3 regions of the Streptomyces sp. NBC_01320 genome follow, and region 3 is predicted to be linked to each of the others. Evidence: riboswitches for the same ligand, from Rfam matches in the RefSeq annotation. Region 3 holds a riboswitch; each other region holds the start of a gene.
The links. Region 3 has a riboswitch for S-adenosylmethionine ahead of thrC (threonine synthase). Riboswitches for the same ligand answer to the same signal wherever they lie in the genome.

Region 1 (6,157 bases), 2.5 Mb from region 3:
TCATCATCCTCACGGGTGTGTATCTGACGCTGTTCTTCCACCCGAGCATGAACGAGGTCGTGTACCACGGCTCGTACGAGCCGATGCAGGGCATCCGGATGTCCGAGGCCTACGCCTCGACGCTGGACATCAGCTTCGACGTCCGCGGTGGCCTCCTGGTCCGCCAGATCCACCACTGGGCCGCGCTGATCTTCCTGGCCGGCATGTTCGTGCACATGATGCGCGTGTTCTTCACGGGTGCGTTCCGCAAGCCGCGTGAGATCAACTGGCTCTTCGGCTTCCTGCTGTTCGTCCTGGGCATGTTCACCGGTTTCACCGGCTACTCGCTCCCGGACGACCTGCTCTCCGGTACGGGTGTCCGCTTCACCCAGGGCGCGATCCTGTCCATGCCGATCGTCGGCACGTACATCTCGATGTTCCTGTTCGGCGGGGAGTTCCCGGGCGGCGACTTCGTCGCGCGGTTCTACTCGATCCACATCCTGCTGCTGCCGGGCATCATGCTCGGGCTGCTGGTGGCCCACCTGATCCTGGTCTTCTACCACAAGCACACGCAGTTCGCGGGTCCCGGCCGGACGAACAAGAACGTCGTCGGCATGCCGCTGCTGCCGGTGTACATGGCGAAGGCCGGAGGCTTCTTCTTCCTGGTCTTCGGTGTCATCGCCGTGATCGCGGGCATCGCCTCGATCAACCCGATCTGGGCCATCGGTCCGTACCGCCCGGACCAGGTGTCCACCGGAGCCCAGCCCGACTGGTACATGGGCTTCGCCGAGGGTCTGATCCGAGTGATGCCGGGCTGGGAGATCAACCTCTGGGGTCACACGCTCGTCCTGGGTGTGTTCATCCCGCTGATGGCCTTCGGTCTGGTACTCGCCATCATCGCGGTCTACCCGTTCGTCGAGTCCTGGGTGACCGGGGACAAGCGCGAGCACCACATCCTGGACCGCCCGCGCAACGCCCCGACCCGGACCGCCTTCGGCGTCGCCTGGATCACCGAGTACATCATCGTCTTCATCGGCGGTGGCAACGACCTCTGGGCCACGCACTTCCACCTCTCGCTGAACGCCATCTCGTGGTTCGTCCGGATCTTCATCTTCGTGGGGCCGGTCGTCGCGTTCATCGTGACGAAGCGGATCTGCCTCGGCCTTCAGCGCCGGGACAAGGAGAAGGTGCTGCACGGACGCGAGTCCGGCATCATCAAGCGCCTGCCGCACGGTGAGTTCGTCGAGATCCACGAGCCGCTCGGTCCCGAGCAGCTGCACACGCTCACCGCGCACGAGCAGTACAAGCCGGTCGAGATCGGCCCGACGGTCGACGAGAACGGTGTCGAGCGCAAGGTGCCCGCGATGCAGAAGCTGCGGGCCAAGCTCAGCAAGGGCTACTTCGGCGAGCACAACCAGATCGAAAAGCCCACCGTCGAGGAGTACAAGGAGATCACCAGCGGCCACGGCCACCACTGATCACCTGAACTGATCGCCACAGCAGGAGCCCCGTCCATTCGATGGACGGGGCTCTTCGCTGTCCGTGGGGCTCGATAGGGTGGGGTGTATCCCCTTTATCGGCTGTGGACCCCAGGAGCGGACCATGAACGTTGTGACCCCGATCGGCGGCGACAGCGTGGCGGCTCGTTCCTGGCCGGGCGTGCTGAACCCGCTGATGCGTGGCGAGGACCTGACCGCCGACGACACCGCGTGGGCGATGGACAGCATCATGAGCGGCGAGGCGACCGACGTGCAGATCGCCGGTTTCGCCGTCGCCCTGCGGGCCAAGGGCGAGACCGTCGACGAGGTCACCGGACTCGTCCGCGCGATGTACGAGCACGCGACCACGATCCACGTGCCGGGCCGCACGGTCGACATCGTCGGCACCGGCGGCGACCTCGCCAAGACGGTCAACATCTCCACGATGTCCGCGATCGTCGTCGCGGGCACGGGCGCCAAGGTCGTCAAGCACGGCAACCGGGCCTCCTCCTCGGCCAGCGGCGCCTCCGACGTCCTGGAGAAGCTCGGCGTCAACCTGGAGCTGACCCCGCAGCGTGTCGTCGAGGTGGCGGAGGAAGCCGGCATCACCTTCTGCTTCGCGGTGAAGTTCCACCCCGCCCTGCGGTATGCGGCGAAGGCCCGCAAGGAGCTCGGCGCGCAGACCACGTTCAACATCCTCGGGCCGCTCACCAACCCGGCGCAGGTGCGCTCCCAGGCCATCGGTGTCGCCGATCCGAAGATGGCTCCCATCGTCGCGGGCGTGCTCGCGGAGCGCGGCAACTCCGCGCTCGTCTTCCGCGGCGACGACGGTCTGGACGAGCTGACGACCACGGCGACGTCCCGGGTCTGGGTGGTCCGCGACGGAGAGGTGCGCGAGGAGGCGTTCGACCCGCGCGACGTCGGTCTGCAGCTGGTCCCCGTCGAGGCGCTGCGCGGCGCCGACGCGTCGTACAACGCCGACGTGGCCCGCCGGCTGCTGGCCGGCGAGACCGGTCCGGTACGCGAAGCGGTGCTGCTCAACTCGGCGGCGGCGCTGGTGGCGCTGGACCCGGGCGAGGGCACGCTGAACGAGCAGCTCGCCGCCGGAATGGCGAAGGCCGCCGAATCCATCGACTCGGGTGCGGCCCGGGCGGCGCTGGAGCGCTGGGTGGCGGTCAGCAACACCTGACCGTACGGAAATGTGGCACAGGGCGCAGTCCAGATCTTGGACTGCGCCTTGCACGTCGGCGCACGTATGGCAGGATGCTGGTCAGGTCATGAGTGACAGCGACTACGGCCCCGGCCCGCTGTCCGGCAACCCTCCGTCCGTGGCGGGGTGCCCCGGGTGAAGACCAGGCCGTAGGCAGCGAGGTCTGCGGCAAGCGCGGACCCCTCGACATCTGTGAATGTCACATCCCTGGGGTCCTGGTCCTCAAGGAGCCTCTTGTGAGCAAGCGAATGCGATAGGGCCCAAGGCCCTTCTCCGCACACCCTTTTCTTCTTCCTGTGCTGCCGCGTGTCCGCCGGCGCAGTGAATTCGCCTGCCTCTTACGGGAGTTCGCCATGTCTGTCTTCAGCGCTGTCGCCGACCAGTCCGTTTGTACCCCGCTGCCCGTTCTGGGGCGGGATGTGGCCGTTCCTCTGGTGACCGGTGGTGAAGTCACGTACGCCGCCCTCGACTACGCGGCCAGCGCCCCGGCCCTGCAGCGCGTGTGGGACGACGTCGCCGCGTACGCCCCGTACTACGGCAGCGTCCACCGCGGTGCCGGCTACCTCTCGCAGCTCTCCACGGACCTCTTCGAGAACAGCCGCAAGACCGTCGCGGAGTTCCTCGGCTGCCGCGCCGAGGACCAGGTGATCTTCACCCGGTCGACGACCGACTCGCTGAACCTGCTCGCCGCGGTGCTCCCCGCCGACTGCCAGGTCTTCGTGTTCGAGACCGAGCACCACGCCTCGCTGCTGCCCTGGCGCGACGCCCGCGTCACCTACCTCAACGCCCCGCGCACCCCGGCCCAGGCCGTCGAGACGCTGGAGCGGGCGCTCGCCGACCGCGACCCTTCCCCGAGCTCTCAACTCCGTTCGAGCAGGGGAGGCCCCACCGGTCCGGCGCTGGTCTGCGTCACCGGCGCCTCCAACGTCACCGGTGAGCTGTGGCCGGTGAAGGAGCTGGCCGCCGTCGCCCACGCGCACGGCGCCCGGATCGTGCTCGACGCCGCGCAGCTCGCCCCGCACCACCCGGTGGACATCGAGGAGCTCGACGTCGACTGGGTCGCCTTCTCCGGACACAAGCTGTACGCGCCGTTCGGCTCCGGTGTCCTCGCGGGCCGCGCCGACTGGCTGCAGGACGCCGAGCCGTACCTGGCCGGCGGCGGTGCCTCGCGGAAGGTCGCCCGGCGCACCGTCGGCGGTGTGGACGTGGAGTGGCACTCGACCGCCGCCCGGCACGAGGCCGGTTCACCCAACGTCATCGGTGTCTACTCCATCGCCTCCGCCTGCAAGGCGCTCACCGAGGCCGGCTTCGACCGGCTCGTCGCCCGTGAGCAGCAGCTCGTCACCCGGATCCGCGAAGGCCTCGCCGAGGTCCCCCAGGTCAAGGTGCTGTCGCTGTTCGGCGACGACGCCCCGCGGGTCGGCGTCATCTCCTTCGTGGTGGAGGGCTGGAACAGCTCGCACTTCGCCGCGGCGCTCTCCGCCGAGTACGGCATCGGGGTGCGCGACGGACTGTTCTGCGCCCACCCGCTGGTCCGCACCCTGCTGGGCAGCGACCCGCAGGACCCGGGCGAGTGCGGTGCGCCGGAGGCCGAGCCGGGCGAGCGGTCGCTCAACGCGATCCGGGTCAGTTTCGGCGCCGGCACGCCGGACGAGCACATCGAGCGTTTCGTCCGCGCGGTCAAGGAACTGGTGAACAAGGGCGCCCAGTGGACGTACCGCGCCGAGGACGGCCGCTGTGTCCCGGACCGGGGCGCGGCGCAGGTCTGACGGGCCCGTCACACTTCGGCCGGGGACGGGCAGCACTGCCCGTCCCCGGCCGGAGTACGACGCGAACCTACGCGTCGAGACCGATGGCGAAGGCCGCCTCCAGGTCGTGCTGCGAGTACGTACGGAACGCGACATGTGTGTCGGTGCCCTCGACACCCGGGATCTTGCTGATCCGGCCGGGGATGACGTCCGCGAGGTCGTCGTGCCTGGCCACTCGGACCATGGCGATCAGGTCGTACGTACCGGTGACCGAGAAGACCTCGCTGACATTGTCCAGCGCGGCGATGGCCTCGGCGATCTCCGGAATCCGGTCCACGCTGGTTTTGATGAGCACGATCGCGGTGATCACGGCTGGCTTTCTCCCTCGGTGGCCGTGGCTGGAGCCTTCACTCTAGCCCCACGGCGGTAGCGTCCCCAGGCGTAGACGAAGCCGCAGACGAAGCCGACCACATGGGCGAGATACGCCACCCCGGGACCGCTGCCCGCGCCCTGCGCCGCCATCCACTGCAGCACGAACCAGAAGATCAGCACGATCCAGGCGGGAAAGCGCAGCGGAAGGAAGAGCAGGAACGGGAAGAGGCTGGTCACCCGCGCCCTGGGGAACAGGTAGAGGAACGCCCCGAGCACCGCGGAGATCGCCCCTGACGCGCCGACGAGGGTCTGGTCGGAGCTCGCGTGGGCCGCCGCGTACGCCAGCAGTGCGAGATAGCCGCAGCCGAGGTAGAAGAAGGTGAATTCGGCACGGCCCATCCGCTCCTCGGCCATGGCCCCGAACACGTACAGGAAGAGCATGTTGCCGAGCAGATGCAGCCAGCTGCCGTGCACGAACAGTGCGGTCAGAGGGGTGAGCAGGGCCTGCGCGGAGCCCGCCCACAGCTCGCTCGGGATCACCCCCCAGCGCTCGAAGTACCCGGCCTGGGCGGCGAGCAGGGTGTCGGCGGTGCCGTATGTGGGGTTGAGGCCGGAGAGCGGGCTGATCAGGAAGACGGCGCAGCACAGGGCGATGAGGGCATACGTCACCTGTGCACCGGCCGCCGTGGCGGCGCGCAGGAGCCTGCCGGTAACTCCGCCTCTCGTGGCCCGCCGATCGATCATGAACAGAGCATGACGCAAGGTGACGGAACGGGACAGACCGCCTCGCCGTGTCTATGGGTATGTGCAAGGCCGTAGGGTTGCAGCAGGACATCCGCAGTTCGACGGCGCACCGCGAGATCCTGGGCAGGCAGCAGCACCACGCTCGACGAAAGAGGACGCAACGATGACGACGGTTCCCCAGCCGACCGACGGGACCCGCTGGCGCTGCACGCTCTGCGGAAATCTCACCCGCTTCGACGTGACCCGCACCTCCAAGGTCGTCGAATACGTTCATCTCGACCTGGCCGGTGAGTCGACGGTCGAGGAACGCGAGGTGGTCAGTGAGACCATCGAGTCGGTCCGCTGCCGCTGGTGCAACGCGGTGGACCAGATCGAACTCGTCGACAGGCCGGGTGCCGACTCCTGACGGGGCCGTGCGGACAGACATTTTGGGGTGACGGATCGTGGAGCAGCCCGATAGCGGCGCCGAGTCGGCCGATGGAGCCGGCGACGCCGTCGAGGCGCTCGACCGCCCGCTGCCCGAAGGCGTACGGCGGCGGGTCGTCGCGCTGGTCTCGGACGCGTTCGGCGGCCTGACGGTCACCGAACTCCCGGCCCAGCTCAGGCAGTACGCCCGCTTCACCCCG
Region 2 (6,157 bases), 2.7 Mb from region 3:
CCCGCTGCCCTCGGCGAGCAGGTAGAAGAAGTGGTTGGCCACGCCGGAGCTGAGGTGCGGGTCGAGCTTCCTCGATTCGGGCGTCCAGTAGTCCTGCGAGGTGCCCTTGACGGAGGCGTCCTTGGAAGGCTGGTCCATGTAGCGCAGCGGCTTGCCGGTGCCGCGGACGTCGGCGAGCTCGCCGATCATGTAGTCGGGCACGTCGGAGGGGTTGTCGGCGAAGAACTCCACGGAGGTGCCCATGATGTCGCTGGTGGCCTCGTTCAGGCCGCCGGACTCACCGGAGTAGGTCAGATTCGCGGTGGCGTAGGTGACGCCGTGAGTCATCTCGTGGGCGGCGATGTCGAGTTCGGTGAGCGGCTTGGCGTTGTTCAGGCCGTCGCCGTAGGTCATGCAGAAACAGCCGTCGTTCCAGAAGGCGTTGGCGTATGCGTCACTGTAGTGGACCCGGGAGGCGGCCCCGACACCGTTGTCGGCGATGCCGTTGCGGCCGAACCGGTCGTGGTAGAAGTCCCAGGTCTGCCGCTGGCCGTAGGCGGCGTCCACGGCCGCGGTCTGGCGGTCGGCCGTCGTTCCGTCGCCCCAGACATCGTTGTCGTCGGTGACGAGAGCGCCGTTGCCGCTGACGCCGGTCAGGTCGTACGTCTTGTGGCCGCCGCGCTCGGGGCCGGTCAGCTCGTAGAGGCTGCCGTTGTGCACGGTGCCGATCTCCACCTGGCCGCTGTACTGGCTGTGGCCGGTGCCGGTGCGGATCTGCTCGACACTCTGGAGCTGCTTGCCGGTCGTGGCGTCGGTCACCACGCTCAGACTGCTCGGGGTGCCGTCCTCCTGGACGCCGCTGACGACGGACTGCCAGGCGAGCGTGGGCTTCTCGTCCCCGAGCCAGACGACCAGCTTCGATGAACCGTTCGGGGTCGCGTCCCGGGTCTTCTCGTTCTTCGCGGCGGCCAGGGCGGACTTCCTCGCCGTCGCGGCCGTGACGGCGGCCTCGGTCGTCGGCACCGACACCTTGGCGTCCGAGGCCTTGGTGACGGTACGAGCCGCGCCCTGCTCGTGGACCACCAGGTCGCCGCCGATGACGGGCAGGCCGGCGTAGGTGCGCTCGTAGCGGGTGTGCACGGTGCCGTCGGCGTCCTTGACGACATCCTTGGGTATCAGCTCCTCCCGATCGCCCAGCTTCAGTGAACGGGCCGTGATGGCACGAGCGTCGGTCGCGGCCTCGAGCAGCTTCCTGCGCTGCGTGGGGGACAGCGCGACGGCCCTGGCACCGGGTCGGGGCTCCGCCGATATCTGCCGTGGTGCTTGATCCGTACCGACCGGGGCGGAGACGGTGCCCGAGGCGGGGAGGGCCGAAACGATGAGCGCGGCCACAGCGACGGCCGCAGTTGCCGCGACGCGCCCGTATGTGGAGGTTCCACGAGGGGAGGAATGGGGTTCCTGAGGCGATGTGGCCCTGTTGTTACGGAGGTTGTTCGGCATTGCTGTATCTCCTTCTGTCCGGACGTGTGGTGACGGCCGGCGGGGGTGGGGAACCAGAGGCTGGAAGTGCCTCCGACGTGACGGTGTGCGATGCGACGCGGGTGTGGGTCGTCGCGCTCGCACCGGCAGTGATCGGGACGGAATTTGCCACCGCCCTCTGCGAGGGCAGCGAAAGATGGGGCCGCGGCCGGCTATCGGCTGAAGCGGCTCGCGCTGCCCCAGGACATCGTCGGCGCTGTCGGCCTTCCTGTTGTCGGACAAGGCGGTGTGCGAGCGCTTGGCCATGCGGCGAAGACATGGACCTTTGGGGCGCTGCGGCACCAACTCACTTGTTCCGACGAAAGGTCGGACGATCGAAGTCGGGGGCGGCCACCGGCGGGGGTCCGGCGGTCGCCGTAGGTGGTGCGGCTCAGCCGCAGTTCCCGGCGGGGCGGGACCGTGTCACCAGATCGGTGTCGCTGGTCGTGCCGTCGATCCGGACGACCTTTCGGCCGGTGCCCGCGGAGGCGTACGGAGGACCGGAAGACCGGCGTTGGCGTCGGCATGTGTCCCGGTGATCGTGCCGGGCACCACCTCGGCGACGGGCGTCGCGTCGGGTGCGGCCGCCCGGGCCGGTGTCACCGCCGCAAGCAGGCCGGCGGCGCCGAACACGGCGACGAGCCCGGAGGTCCGCCTCCCGCGCATCGGTGCGGGGTTGAGCTGTGGCATGAATGTCTCCCACGTGCCGACATGTCTCGACTGGGTCCCGAGTGACCGAACAGGGCTTCGACGCACCGTCGCGTCGGCGGCTTGTGATCACCCTGTCCGGCGCGCGATCCGTCGGGCAAGGAGGTCCGGACGGCGGGTTCGCGCAACTGCGCAGATGAGAACAGGAACAGCCAGGACGGAACGGGTGCGCCCAGGCCGTACGGGGATGTAACGAGCGCGTGATCCCTCCGGCCGACACCGCCGCGTACGATCGGCCTCGGCACACCGAAAAGGGGGACAGCTGTGGCGGTGTCATCGGATGTGCCGTGGGCCGGGACCGGTCTGGGCGTCTTGGCCGGCCGGGTACTCGAATGCCTGGTCACGCGGCCGGAGCTGAGCAGCGAGGCGGTCGCCGAAGCGCTCGGGGCCACCCCGGCAGCCGCCGAACGCGCCCTACAGGCACTGGAGAACGAACACCTGGTCATCCGCGTCGGTGACCGGCCCACGCGCTGGAGCGCGGGCCCGCCCCGCTCCACCCTCGGTTCGCTGCTGGCCCAGAGGCGGCAGGAACTGGCGCGGGCGGAGCTGTACATGGAGCGGTTGCACGAGGCATACCGCTCGGCGTCGCACCGTCGGGTCACTTCCGACCTGTTCGAGGTGGTGGAGAGCGCCGAGCAGGTGGGGGTGCGTTACGCGCAGCTGCTCGCGTCCAGTCGGCACGAGGTGCTCCACCTCGCCAAACCTCCGTACGTCACCCGGTCCGCGGTGCTTGACCGCACCTCGGTGCCGACTGACCCCGCAACTGTTTCGGACGCGCGGCCGACCCTCGAGGTGCCGGTGCCCGACGGAGTACGGCTCCGGTCGGTGTACGACACCGACGGGATGACGGACACCGTTTCGCTGCGCACCGCCCTGAGCGGCACAGCCCGGGGCGGGGAACTGCGGCTGCTGGCCGGGCTCCCGATGAAACTGGTGGTGTTCGATGCGACGGTCGGCATCATGCCGCTGCGGCAGGAGGATCCGTCCGCGGGTTCACTCATCGTGCACTCGGCCACGCTTCTCGACGTGCTCACCGCGCTCTTCGAAAGCGTCTGGGAACGGGCGACCCCGGTGTCGCTGGACAACGTCCCCGGTCGGCCGGCGATCACTGCGGCAGAACCGGACGGCCAGCCTCCGGGACGGATGCGCGACATCCTCTCCCTGATGTGCGCAGGTCTGACGGACGACGCGATCGCCCGGGTCCTGGGGCTGAGCCGACGAACGATCCAGAAGCACATCAGCGAGACCGCCGAACTCCTCGGCGCGCGGACCCGCTTCCAGATCGCGCTGCTGGCACGCGAACGAGGCTGGCTCGGGGACGCCTCGGGCGTGCTGGCGACCCCCGCCGAACGAACGGCCGGGTGACCGGCCTGAGGTCCCGGCGTGTTCAGCGCCGAATCGAACACTTCTCCCGTCAATGCATCACACACGCACGCACCCGCCCCGTGGCCCAACCGGCGGACGGTCGGGCCACCCGCCGTACAAGGCGCGCGGCTACAAGCCGTACGCGACGCCCCCACGAGCCTGCCGCGAACCGGGCGCATCGGTGGCGCACAGCGCCCCGCTCTCGAAGCCGACGTTCACCAGCCCCACCGCCGCGTCGCCCTGGTGCTCGATCCGCAGGGCGTGCCAGCGCGGCAGCCAGAACACCCGTCCGCGGTGCTCGGTGAGCAGCTCCCGGAGCACGTGCGGAGCGTGCATCCACACATCGGGCAGCTCCTCGGCGTAGTCGAACGCGGGGCGCAGCCCGACCCACCCGTCGTCACGGACATCGTCCGAGGTCAGCAGGAGTTCCACGGCCTGGCCCGGCTCCTGGCTGCACTTCTTGGCGTGGATCCAGTGCAGATGATGACCGGGGCTGTACCGGGAGCATCCATCGGTACGGAAGAGATCGGGGAGCATGGTGAGGAATCGCCTTCCCGGGATCGTGGACCCCGGACGCTCACACCCCGGTGGTCCGCTGTTCCCCGTACGTCGTGCACGGGGCAGGTCGTCACCCGGAGCACCCGCAGCGGAGCGGGGTGCCGTCCAGCCAGCCGGGGCTGCGCACTGGAACTCATGACCTACGAGAAACCCTAACCCACTGACCGCCATGGTCGACGCATGGTCAGATATCGCTCACCACTGCCGAGTTCTGTGTGGGCCGCCCCCCGTCCCCCCGAGAGGCGGGACGACGGCGGGCGGCCCGCACTATCCCCCGTTCAGCCGTTCAGCAGCACGGGGAAGGACTCCATGTCGTTCTGTGTCATCACCGGCAGCTTGCGGAGCTCCTCGTCCGGCACGGCGAGCCTCAGCCCGGGGAAGCGGCTGAACAGTGCGGGCAGGGCGATCCCCGCCTCGACCCGGGAGAGTGCCGCGCCGGGGCAGATGTGCGGGCCGTGACCGAAGGTCATGTGGCGGATCGGTGTGGGCCGGGTGATGTCGAAGGCGTCGGCGTCCGGGCCGTGCTGTTCGACGTCGCGGCCGATGACCCGGTAGGAGATGACGACGCCCTCCCCCTTGGCGATCACCTGGTCGCCGACCTGGATGTCCTCGGTGGCGAACCGCATCAGCAGGTGGGTGGTGGGGGTGTCCCAGCGCAGCGTCTCCTCGATCACCGTGTCCCACGGAATCTCGCCGTCGAGCACCATATGCAGCTGCTCGGGGTGGGCGAGCAGGGCCCGTACGGCGTTGAGGATCAGCCCGATGGTGGTCTCGTGGCCTGCCGCCACCATGGCCTTGAGGTTGCCGACCACTTCCTCCTCGGTGAGCGGTTCTCCGCCCTCGTCGGCCAGGATGAGCGCACTGGTGAGGTCGTCCGTCGGCTCCGCTGTCTTCTTGCGGACGAGCGCCGCGTAGAAGACGTCCAGCTCGGCGAGCAGGGCAAGCCGCTCCTCGTGCGGGGTGAGCATGGAGAAGAAGGCCTTGTACCTCTTCGTCAGCATGGGGTGTTCGGCTTCGTCCACACCCATCAACATGCCGACCACCCGCATGGGCAGCGGCTGGGCGAACACGGACTTGAGGTCGACGACGCCGTCCTTGCCCTGCTCGGCCAGGGCGTCCAGCAGCTCCTCGGTGAACTTCTCGATGTCCGGGCGGATGGCCTCCAGCCGGCGTGGTGTGATCGCCTGGGAGGTCTTGGTGCGCAGCCGCCGGTGTGCCTCGCCGTCCACGGTGAACATGGACCGCCCCGCATCGATCATGCCGATCAGCGGCCAGTCATGCGTCACGGCACCGCTCTGCCAGAGCCCCCAGGCGTCGAGGTCCTTCACCAGCCTTGGGTCGACGAGTAGTTGACGTGCCTCGGCATGCCGGGTGACGGTCCAGGCAGGGACTCCGAGCAGCTCGATCCTGGCGAGCGGCCCGGCGTCGCGCAGGCGCGCCGTCTCCCCGTCCAGGTCCTGGACCATGGGGTCGATGACCACGGTCCCGCCCCCTGGGGTGGCCTCGTGGGCGGCGGCGTGAGGACAGTTCAAGAGAAGTCTCCTGTCATGCGTACGGGCGTGAACCGGACGGGCAGCGAGGTCATCCCCCGCAGGAAGGCGGACTGCCGCCGGACGAGCGACTTCGCGGGTACCGCGAGGGCGAGGTCGGGCAACCGGTCGAGGAGCACTTCGATGCCGGTCCGGGCGATGGTCTCGGCGATCTCCTGCGCGGGGAACGGGCAGCGGTACTCGCCGTAACTGAAAGCCAGGTGGGCGCTGTTGCCGCTCTGGCCGGACATTCCGTCGGCGGTGATGTGCTGCCGTACGTGCGGGTCGGAGTTGGCCGCCCCGAGGCCGAGGAGCAGCATGTCCCCGGCGCGGATGTCCCGGCCGGCGAGCCGGGTGTCGCGGGCGGCCCAGCGGCCGGCGAGGATCTGGGTCGGGCTCTCCTCCCAGAGAACCTCGTTCATCGCTTCGGCCACGCTGTGCAGGCCGCCGGCCAGGGAGTCGGCGAACTGGTCGTCGGTGAGCATCAGCCGCAGGGAGTT
Region 3 (6,157 bases):
CAGAGTGCCGTCGGCCCCGACCAGTGCGGCCTTCATTCCGGTGCCGCCCACATCGAGGGCGATGACGTGTTTCACGGGAGACAGTTTCGCCCGAGGACCCCCGATAGGTCTAGTCCACTATCGCTGTTTGTTGAGGATCCATACAAAAGTGTGGCAAAGCCCCGGAGTGCGCCCCGGAGCACGCCTTTGACCGGGCCTTCTGTCGAGCTCAGGGAGCCAGGATCACGCTGCGCGACAGATTGCGGGGGTGGTCCGGGTCGCACCCCTTCGACTCCGCGATCTCGACCGCGAGGCGCTGCGCCCGGATCGGATCCGCCATCGGGTCGGCCACTGCCTGATCTTCACAGCGTGTCGGCGCGGGTGTGGTGGGTCGCTCGATCGAGTGAGGGGTGGGGAATCGCACCTGCGCACACATGCCGGACGAGGTGCATGGCTTCGTGCTCGCGGGCTGGATGATCCGTGCGTACACGTTCCGCATGCGGCCCACCGCGGGTCGGACACAGACTCTCAACGAGATGGCCGCCGTGCTCGGTTCGAATTCGGCGGAGGGGTCGAAGGCGGAGGGTGCGGAGGAGCGGGTGGCCGGGTAGCGGGTCCGGGGGCGGGCGATATGTTGGCTCATATGACCGCCCCCGACGACGGCTCCGCCGAAGCGGAGCCCCCTGCCGACAGCCCCGCCGACCACCCTGGCACCGGGCTCTCCGACCGGGAACGTGCGGTCCTGGCCGTGGAACGGCGCTCGTGGCCCGGCCCGGGGGCGAAGGAGCGGGAGATCCGGGAGGGCCTGGGCATCTCGCCGACGCGCTACTACCAGCTGCTGAACGCGCTCCTGGACGACCGGCGGGCACTGGAGGAGGACCCGGTGACGGTGAACCGGCTGCGACGGATCCGAGAGGCTCGACGGGGGCGGCGGTGATGTTGCGGCGTCGCCGCACATCCAGCCCCGGCGACGGAGGAGCGGGTGCCCCGGTGCGGAGCCACCGGTTCCGGGAAGGGCGGGCAGGGGAACAGGCAGGGCGCGGGCGCGGGCCGTAGCCGCACCGCACCACCCCCGATACCCTCGATCCATGGGCAGCACTCCGGAACAGTCCCTGCCGACCCCCACCACCCCGGCCGGCCGCGAAGGCCTCGCCGCTCTCCTCGCCCGCCCCGAGCGCGCCGTCGTCGCGCTCGATTTCGACGGCACCCTCGCCGAGATCGTCCCGGACCCGGAACAGGCCCGCGCCCACCCCGGCACCGTCCCGGCCCTGGCCGCGCTCGCTCCGAAGGTCGCCTCCGTCGCCGTGATCACCGGTCGCCCGGCCGACGTCGCGGTCCGGCACGGCGGCTTCGCCGGAGTCCCGGGCCTTGACCACCTCGTCGTTCTCGGCCACTACGGCGCCGAACGCTGGGACGCCGTCTCCGGCGCCGTCCACGCTCCCGCCCCGCACCCGGGCGTCGCCGCAGTCCGCGCCGAACTCCCCGGCCTGCTCGAACGGTTCGCCTCCTGGCGCGGTACCTGGATCGAGGAGAAGGGCCGGGCGCTCGCGGTCCACACCCGCCGGGCCGCCGACCCGCAAGCCGCGTTCGACGCGCTGCGCGGCCCGCTCGGTGCGCTCGCCGCCCTGCACGGGCTGATCGTCGAACCGGGCCGTCTCGTCCTGGAGCTGCGACCGCCCGGCATGGACAAGGGTGTGGCGCTCATGGAGTTCGTCCGGGAGACGGACGCCGAGTCCGTTCTCTTCGCCGGCGACGACCTGGGTGACCTCGCGGCCTACGCGGCCGTGGAGAAGCTCCGCGCCGAGGGCCCCGACGGCATCCCGGGCCTGCTGGTCTGCAGCGGCAGCGCCGAAGTGCCCGAACTGGCTGAACGCGCCGACCTGTTGCTGCCGGGACCGGGAGCCGTCGTGGAGTTTCTCTCGGCCTTGGCGCACCGTCTCCGGTCGGGCCCCACCGAGGTGTGACGGGCGACGTCACCCCTGCCGCAGCGCGTCCAGCTGTTCCAGGAACCACTGCTGCGGCGGCAGCGCCGTCGCCGCAGCGGCCAGCCGCTTCGAGCGCTCCGCCCGTTCCCCGTCCGGCATCGTCAGCGCCTCGTGCAGGGCAGCCGCCGTCGCGGACACGTCATAGGGGTTCACCACGATCGCGTCGGCGCCCAGCTCCTCGTACGCCCCCGCCTCCCGCGACAGCACCAGCGCGCAGCCCGCGTCGGAGACCACCGGGACCTCCTTGGCGACGAGGTTCATGCCGTCGCGGATCGGGTTGACGAGCGCCACGTCCGCCAGCCGGTACGCCCCCAGCGAGCGTGCGAAGTCGTCATTCACATGGAGCAGGACCGGGGTCCAATCGGGTGTCCCGTACGCCGAGTTGATGTCGTCCGCCAGTCGCTGCACCTCGGCCGTGTACTCCCGGTACACCGTCAGGTCCTGCCGCGACGGGTACGCGAACGCCACATGCACCACCCGCTCGCGCCACTGCGGGCGGGTGTTCAGCAGCTCCCGGTACGCCAGCAGCCCGCGCACGATGTTCTTGGACAGCTCCGTACGGTCCACCCGCACGATCGTCTTCCGGCCGGTGCCGCCCACCTGCTCCCGCAGCACTGCCATCCGCTCGTCCACGTCCGCCTCGTGCGCGCGGCGGCGCAGGAAGTCCGCGTCCGCGCCCAGACCGTGCACGCCGATCCTCGTCCGGCCCGTGCCGCCCAGGATCTCCGTGCAGCAGCCGATGAACGCGTCCGCCCACCGCCGGGTCAGGAAGCCCGCCCGGTCCGCGCCGAGCATGCCGCGCAGCAGCTGCTCCGCGATGTCGTCGGGCAGCAGCCGGAAGTAGTCGACCGGCGCCCACGGGGTGTGCGAGAAGTGGCCGATCCGCAGGTCGGGCCGCAGCTCGCGGAGCATGCCCGGGACCAGCGCCAGGTGGTAGTCCTGCACCAGCACCGCGGCGCCCTCGCCCGCCTCCTCGGCGAGCGCCTGCGCGAAGGCCAGGTTGTACGTCTCGAATGACGCCCACTGCCGGCGGAACTCCGCGTCGAAGACCGGATCCAGCGGTGTCTGGTACAGCATGTGGTGGACGAACCAGAGCACCGAGTTCGCGATGCCGTTGTACGCGTCGGCGTGGACGTCGGCGTCGATGTCGAGCATCCGTACGCCCGGCTCGGCGATCCCGTGCCGGACCGCTGCCCTGTCCCCGTCGCCGAGCGCCGCGCAGACCCACAGCTTGTCCTCGACCGCGCTCAGGCCGGAGACGAGCCCGCCGCCGCCCCGTCTGGCGCCGATCGAACCGTCCGCGCGCAGCGCGTACGAGACGGGGCCGCGGTTGGACGCGACGAGTACCTGGGCAGCCGACGTGACCGCGTGCTCGGAGACCATGTTGCGGAATCTAGCCCGATCGCGAACCACCCAAACGTGCGAAGTCAGGCCGCGCGGCGCGAAACGTACTCCGTGATCTCGCACATCGGGGGCCGCTCCTCCGTGTCCACCGGATGGGTGCGCGGTACGAAGCCGTCCTCGCCCCGCTCGAACTGGGTCAGGGCCGGACGTACCAAGTGACCTCGGGACAGCCGGAGTTGAGCGGTGCGATAGATCGCCGCGGCCATCCGTCCCAGCGCCTGGCCGTCCTGGTGGCGGTGTCTGCGTACCCCCACGTCGACCTGTGCCAGCGCGTCCAGCCCGACGGTGTGCAGGGCGTCCACCAGCAAGCCGAGTTCCACTCCGTAGCCGACGGGGAACGGCAGCCGCTCCAGCAGCGAGCGCCGCACCGCGTACTCGCCGCCGAGCGGCTGGACGAAGCCGGCCAGCTGTGGCCAGTGCAGGTTGAGCAGCGGGCGGGCCACCAGTTCCGTGACGCGGCCGCCCTGACCCGCGGTGTCGCCCAGGGGGCGGTCGTACATCGCCTTGACGAACTGCACCCCGGGGTCGGTGAGCAGCGGGCCGACGATGCCGGAGACGAAGTCCGCGGAGAAGTCCCTCAGGTCGGCGTCTATGAAGCAGACGATGTCACCGCTGGTGACCAGGAGCGAGCGCCACAGGACCTCGCCCTTGCCGGGGAGCGTGGGTATGCGCGCGAGTATCGCGTCGCGGTGCACCACTCGGGCGCCCGCCTTCCGGGCGACTTCCGCCGTGCCGTCCGTTGAGCCGGAGTCGATCACCAGCAGCTCGTCGACCAGCGGCACTTCCTCCATCAGTTCGACCCGGATCGTCTCGACGATGGCGCCGACCGTCGCCTCCTCGTTCAGGGCGGGCAGCACCACGCTCACGCTCCCGCGCCGCGGGTCCCGGCCCTTGGCAGCGACGAGCCGGTCCAGCGGGCGGTCGGCTGCCGACCAGGAACGCCTGGCCAGCCAGCTTTCGACCTCTTCCAGCACGGTCGATACTCCCTGTATGTGATCCATCTCGCGGTTCGGACGACTATCTCAACCGTCCGATGCTTCGGTTACAGTCTTGAACAACGCGGATGACCGTCGCATGTCGGGGTCCTCCGCCAATAAATGCCTGGGTCGATGATCCAGTGCCATAGCGCTCATCCAGAGGGACTGAGGGAACGGCCCGTTGAAGTCCCGGCAACCCTCCCGCCGACCGCGAGGTCAGGTGGGGAAGGTGCCAATTCCGTCTCGTGGCGAAATGCGCCGCGAGGAAGATGAGGAGAAAGGGCCTCGCCATCATGGCTGCGCAGACTGTTGCAGTAAGCACCGATTCTTCCACCGACGCCGTCGACCTCGGCCCCGCAGCGGCACTCTCCTGCCGCGAGTGCGGAGAGCGTTTCGAACTCGGTCCCCTTTTCGCCTGCGCGTCCTGTTTCGGGCCGCTCGAAGTGGCATACGACCTGCCGAGCGGCTCCCCGGACGAGCTGAAGAAGCGCATCGAGGCCGGACCGAACAACATCTGGCGCTACGCGCCGCTGCTGCCCGTCCCCGCCGATGTCGCGGACAAGCCCAACATCAACCCCGGCTTCACCAAGCTGGTCAAGGCCGACAACCTCGCCCGTGAGCTGGGCGTCACCGGCGGTCTGTACGTCAAGGACGACTCCGGCAACCCGACGCACTCCTTCAAGGACCGCGTCGTCGCCATCGCCGTCGAGGCCGCCCGCGCCTTCGGTTTCACCACCCTCTCCTGCTCCTCCACCGGCAACCTCGCCGGTGCGGTGGGCGCGGCCGCCGCCCGGGCCGGCTTCCGGTCCTGCGTGTTCATCCCGCACGACCTGGAGCAGGGCAAGGTCGTCATGGCCGCGGTGTACGGCGGTGAGCTGGTCGGCATCGAGGGCAACTACGACGACGTCAACCGCTTCTGCTCGGAGCTCATCGGCGACCCGCTCGGTGAGGGATGGGGCTTCGTCAACGTCAACCTGCGCCCGTACTACGGCGAGGGCTCCAAGACGCTCGCGTACGAGATCTGCGAACAGCTCGGCTGGCAGCTGCCCGACCAGCTCGTCATCCCGATCGCGTCCGGCTCGCAGCTCACGAAGATCGACAAGGGTCTTCAGGAGCTGATCAAGCTCGGTCTCGTCGAGGACAAGCCGTACAAGATCTTCGGCGCCCAGGCCGAGGGCTGCTCCCCGGTCTCCACGGCCTTCAAGGCCGGTCACGACGTCGTGCGCCCGCAGAAGCCGAACACGATCGCCAAGTCCCTGGCGATCGGCAATCCGGCCGACGGTCCGTACGTCCTGGACATCGCCCGCCGCACCGGCGGCGCGGTCGAGGACGTCAACGACGAACAGATCGTCGACGCGATCAAGCTGCTGGCCCGCACCGAGGGCATCTTCGCCGAGACGGCGGGCGGGGTGACGGTCGGCGTGACGAGGAAGCTGATCGAGGCGGGTCTGCTGGACCCGACGCTCACCACGGTCGTCCTGAACACCGGTGACGGTCTGAAGACTCTGGACGCGGTCGCCCCGACGACCGGTCCGACCGCGACCATCCGGCCCAGCCTGGACGCGTTCCGCGACGCCGGCCTCGCCAACGGCTGACCCGACCACCCGAGACGTAAGGAAGGCACCCGCATGAGCGTCAAGGTCCGTATCCCCACCATCCTGCGCACCTACACGGGCGGCGAGGCCGAGGTCCCGGCCGAGGGCTCGACCCTCTCCCAGGTCATCGAGTCGCTGGAACAGAACCACCCGGGCATCGCCGCGCGTGTCCTGGACGACCAGGGCAAGCTCCGCCGCTTCGTGAACGTGTACGTCA

Region 1: it holds a riboswitch for S-adenosylmethionine, as region 3 does, so the genes downstream of both, OG395_RS37130 (aminotransferase class V-fold PLP-dependent enzyme) here and thrC (threonine synthase) in region 3, are expected to answer to the same signal.
Region 2: it holds a riboswitch for S-adenosylmethionine, as region 3 does, so the genes downstream of both, OG395_RS14015 (hypothetical protein) here and thrC (threonine synthase) in region 3, are expected to answer to the same signal.

Annotation. Positions count from the first base shown of each region.
Region 1 covers NZ_CP108390.1:8,157,526-8,163,682, forward strand. The annotation lists gene qcrB (cytochrome bc1 complex cytochrome b subunit) at 1-1,457, shown strand, start outside; gene trpD (anthranilate phosphoribosyltransferase) at 1,582-2,646, shown strand; SAM riboswitch class IV at 2,731-2,848, shown strand; gene OG395_RS37130 (aminotransferase class V-fold PLP-dependent enzyme) at 3,021-4,436, shown strand; gene OG395_RS37135 (Lrp/AsnC family transcriptional regulator) at 4,504-4,785, opposite strand; gene OG395_RS37140 (rhomboid family intramembrane serine protease) at 4,782-5,531, opposite strand; gene OG395_RS37145 (hypothetical protein) at 5,695-5,937, shown strand; gene OG395_RS37150 (NYN domain-containing protein) at 5,975-6,157, shown strand, end outside.
Region 2 covers NZ_CP108390.1:2,991,039-2,997,195, forward strand. The annotation lists gene OG395_RS14000 (M4 family metallopeptidase) at 1-1,479, opposite strand, end outside; gene OG395_RS14005 (hypothetical protein) at 1,921-2,187, opposite strand; gene OG395_RS14010 (helix-turn-helix transcriptional regulator) at 2,470-3,570, shown strand; gene OG395_RS14015 (hypothetical protein) at 3,700-4,107, opposite strand; SAM riboswitch class IV at 4,160-4,269, opposite strand; gene OG395_RS14020 (cytochrome P450 family protein) at 4,407-5,660, opposite strand; gene OG395_RS14025 (cytochrome P450) at 5,657-6,157, opposite strand, start outside.
Region 3 covers NZ_CP108390.1:5,692,305-5,698,461, reverse strand. The annotation lists gene OG395_RS25870 (ROK family protein) at 1-75, opposite strand, end outside; partial or broken gene OG395_RS25865 (sugar isomerase) at 209-328, opposite strand; gene OG395_RS25860 (hypothetical protein) at 414-590, shown strand; gene OG395_RS25855 (DUF3263 domain-containing protein) at 623-916, shown strand; gene otsB (trehalose-phosphatase) at 1,068-1,943, shown strand; gene OG395_RS25845 (alpha,alpha-trehalose-phosphate synthase (UDP-forming)) at 1,953-3,347, opposite strand; gene OG395_RS25840 (glucosyl-3-phosphoglycerate synthase) at 3,392-4,342, opposite strand; SAM riboswitch class I at 4,495-4,621, shown strand; gene thrC (threonine synthase) at 4,639-5,940, shown strand; gene OG395_RS25830 (MoaD/ThiS family protein) at 5,974-6,157, shown strand, end outside.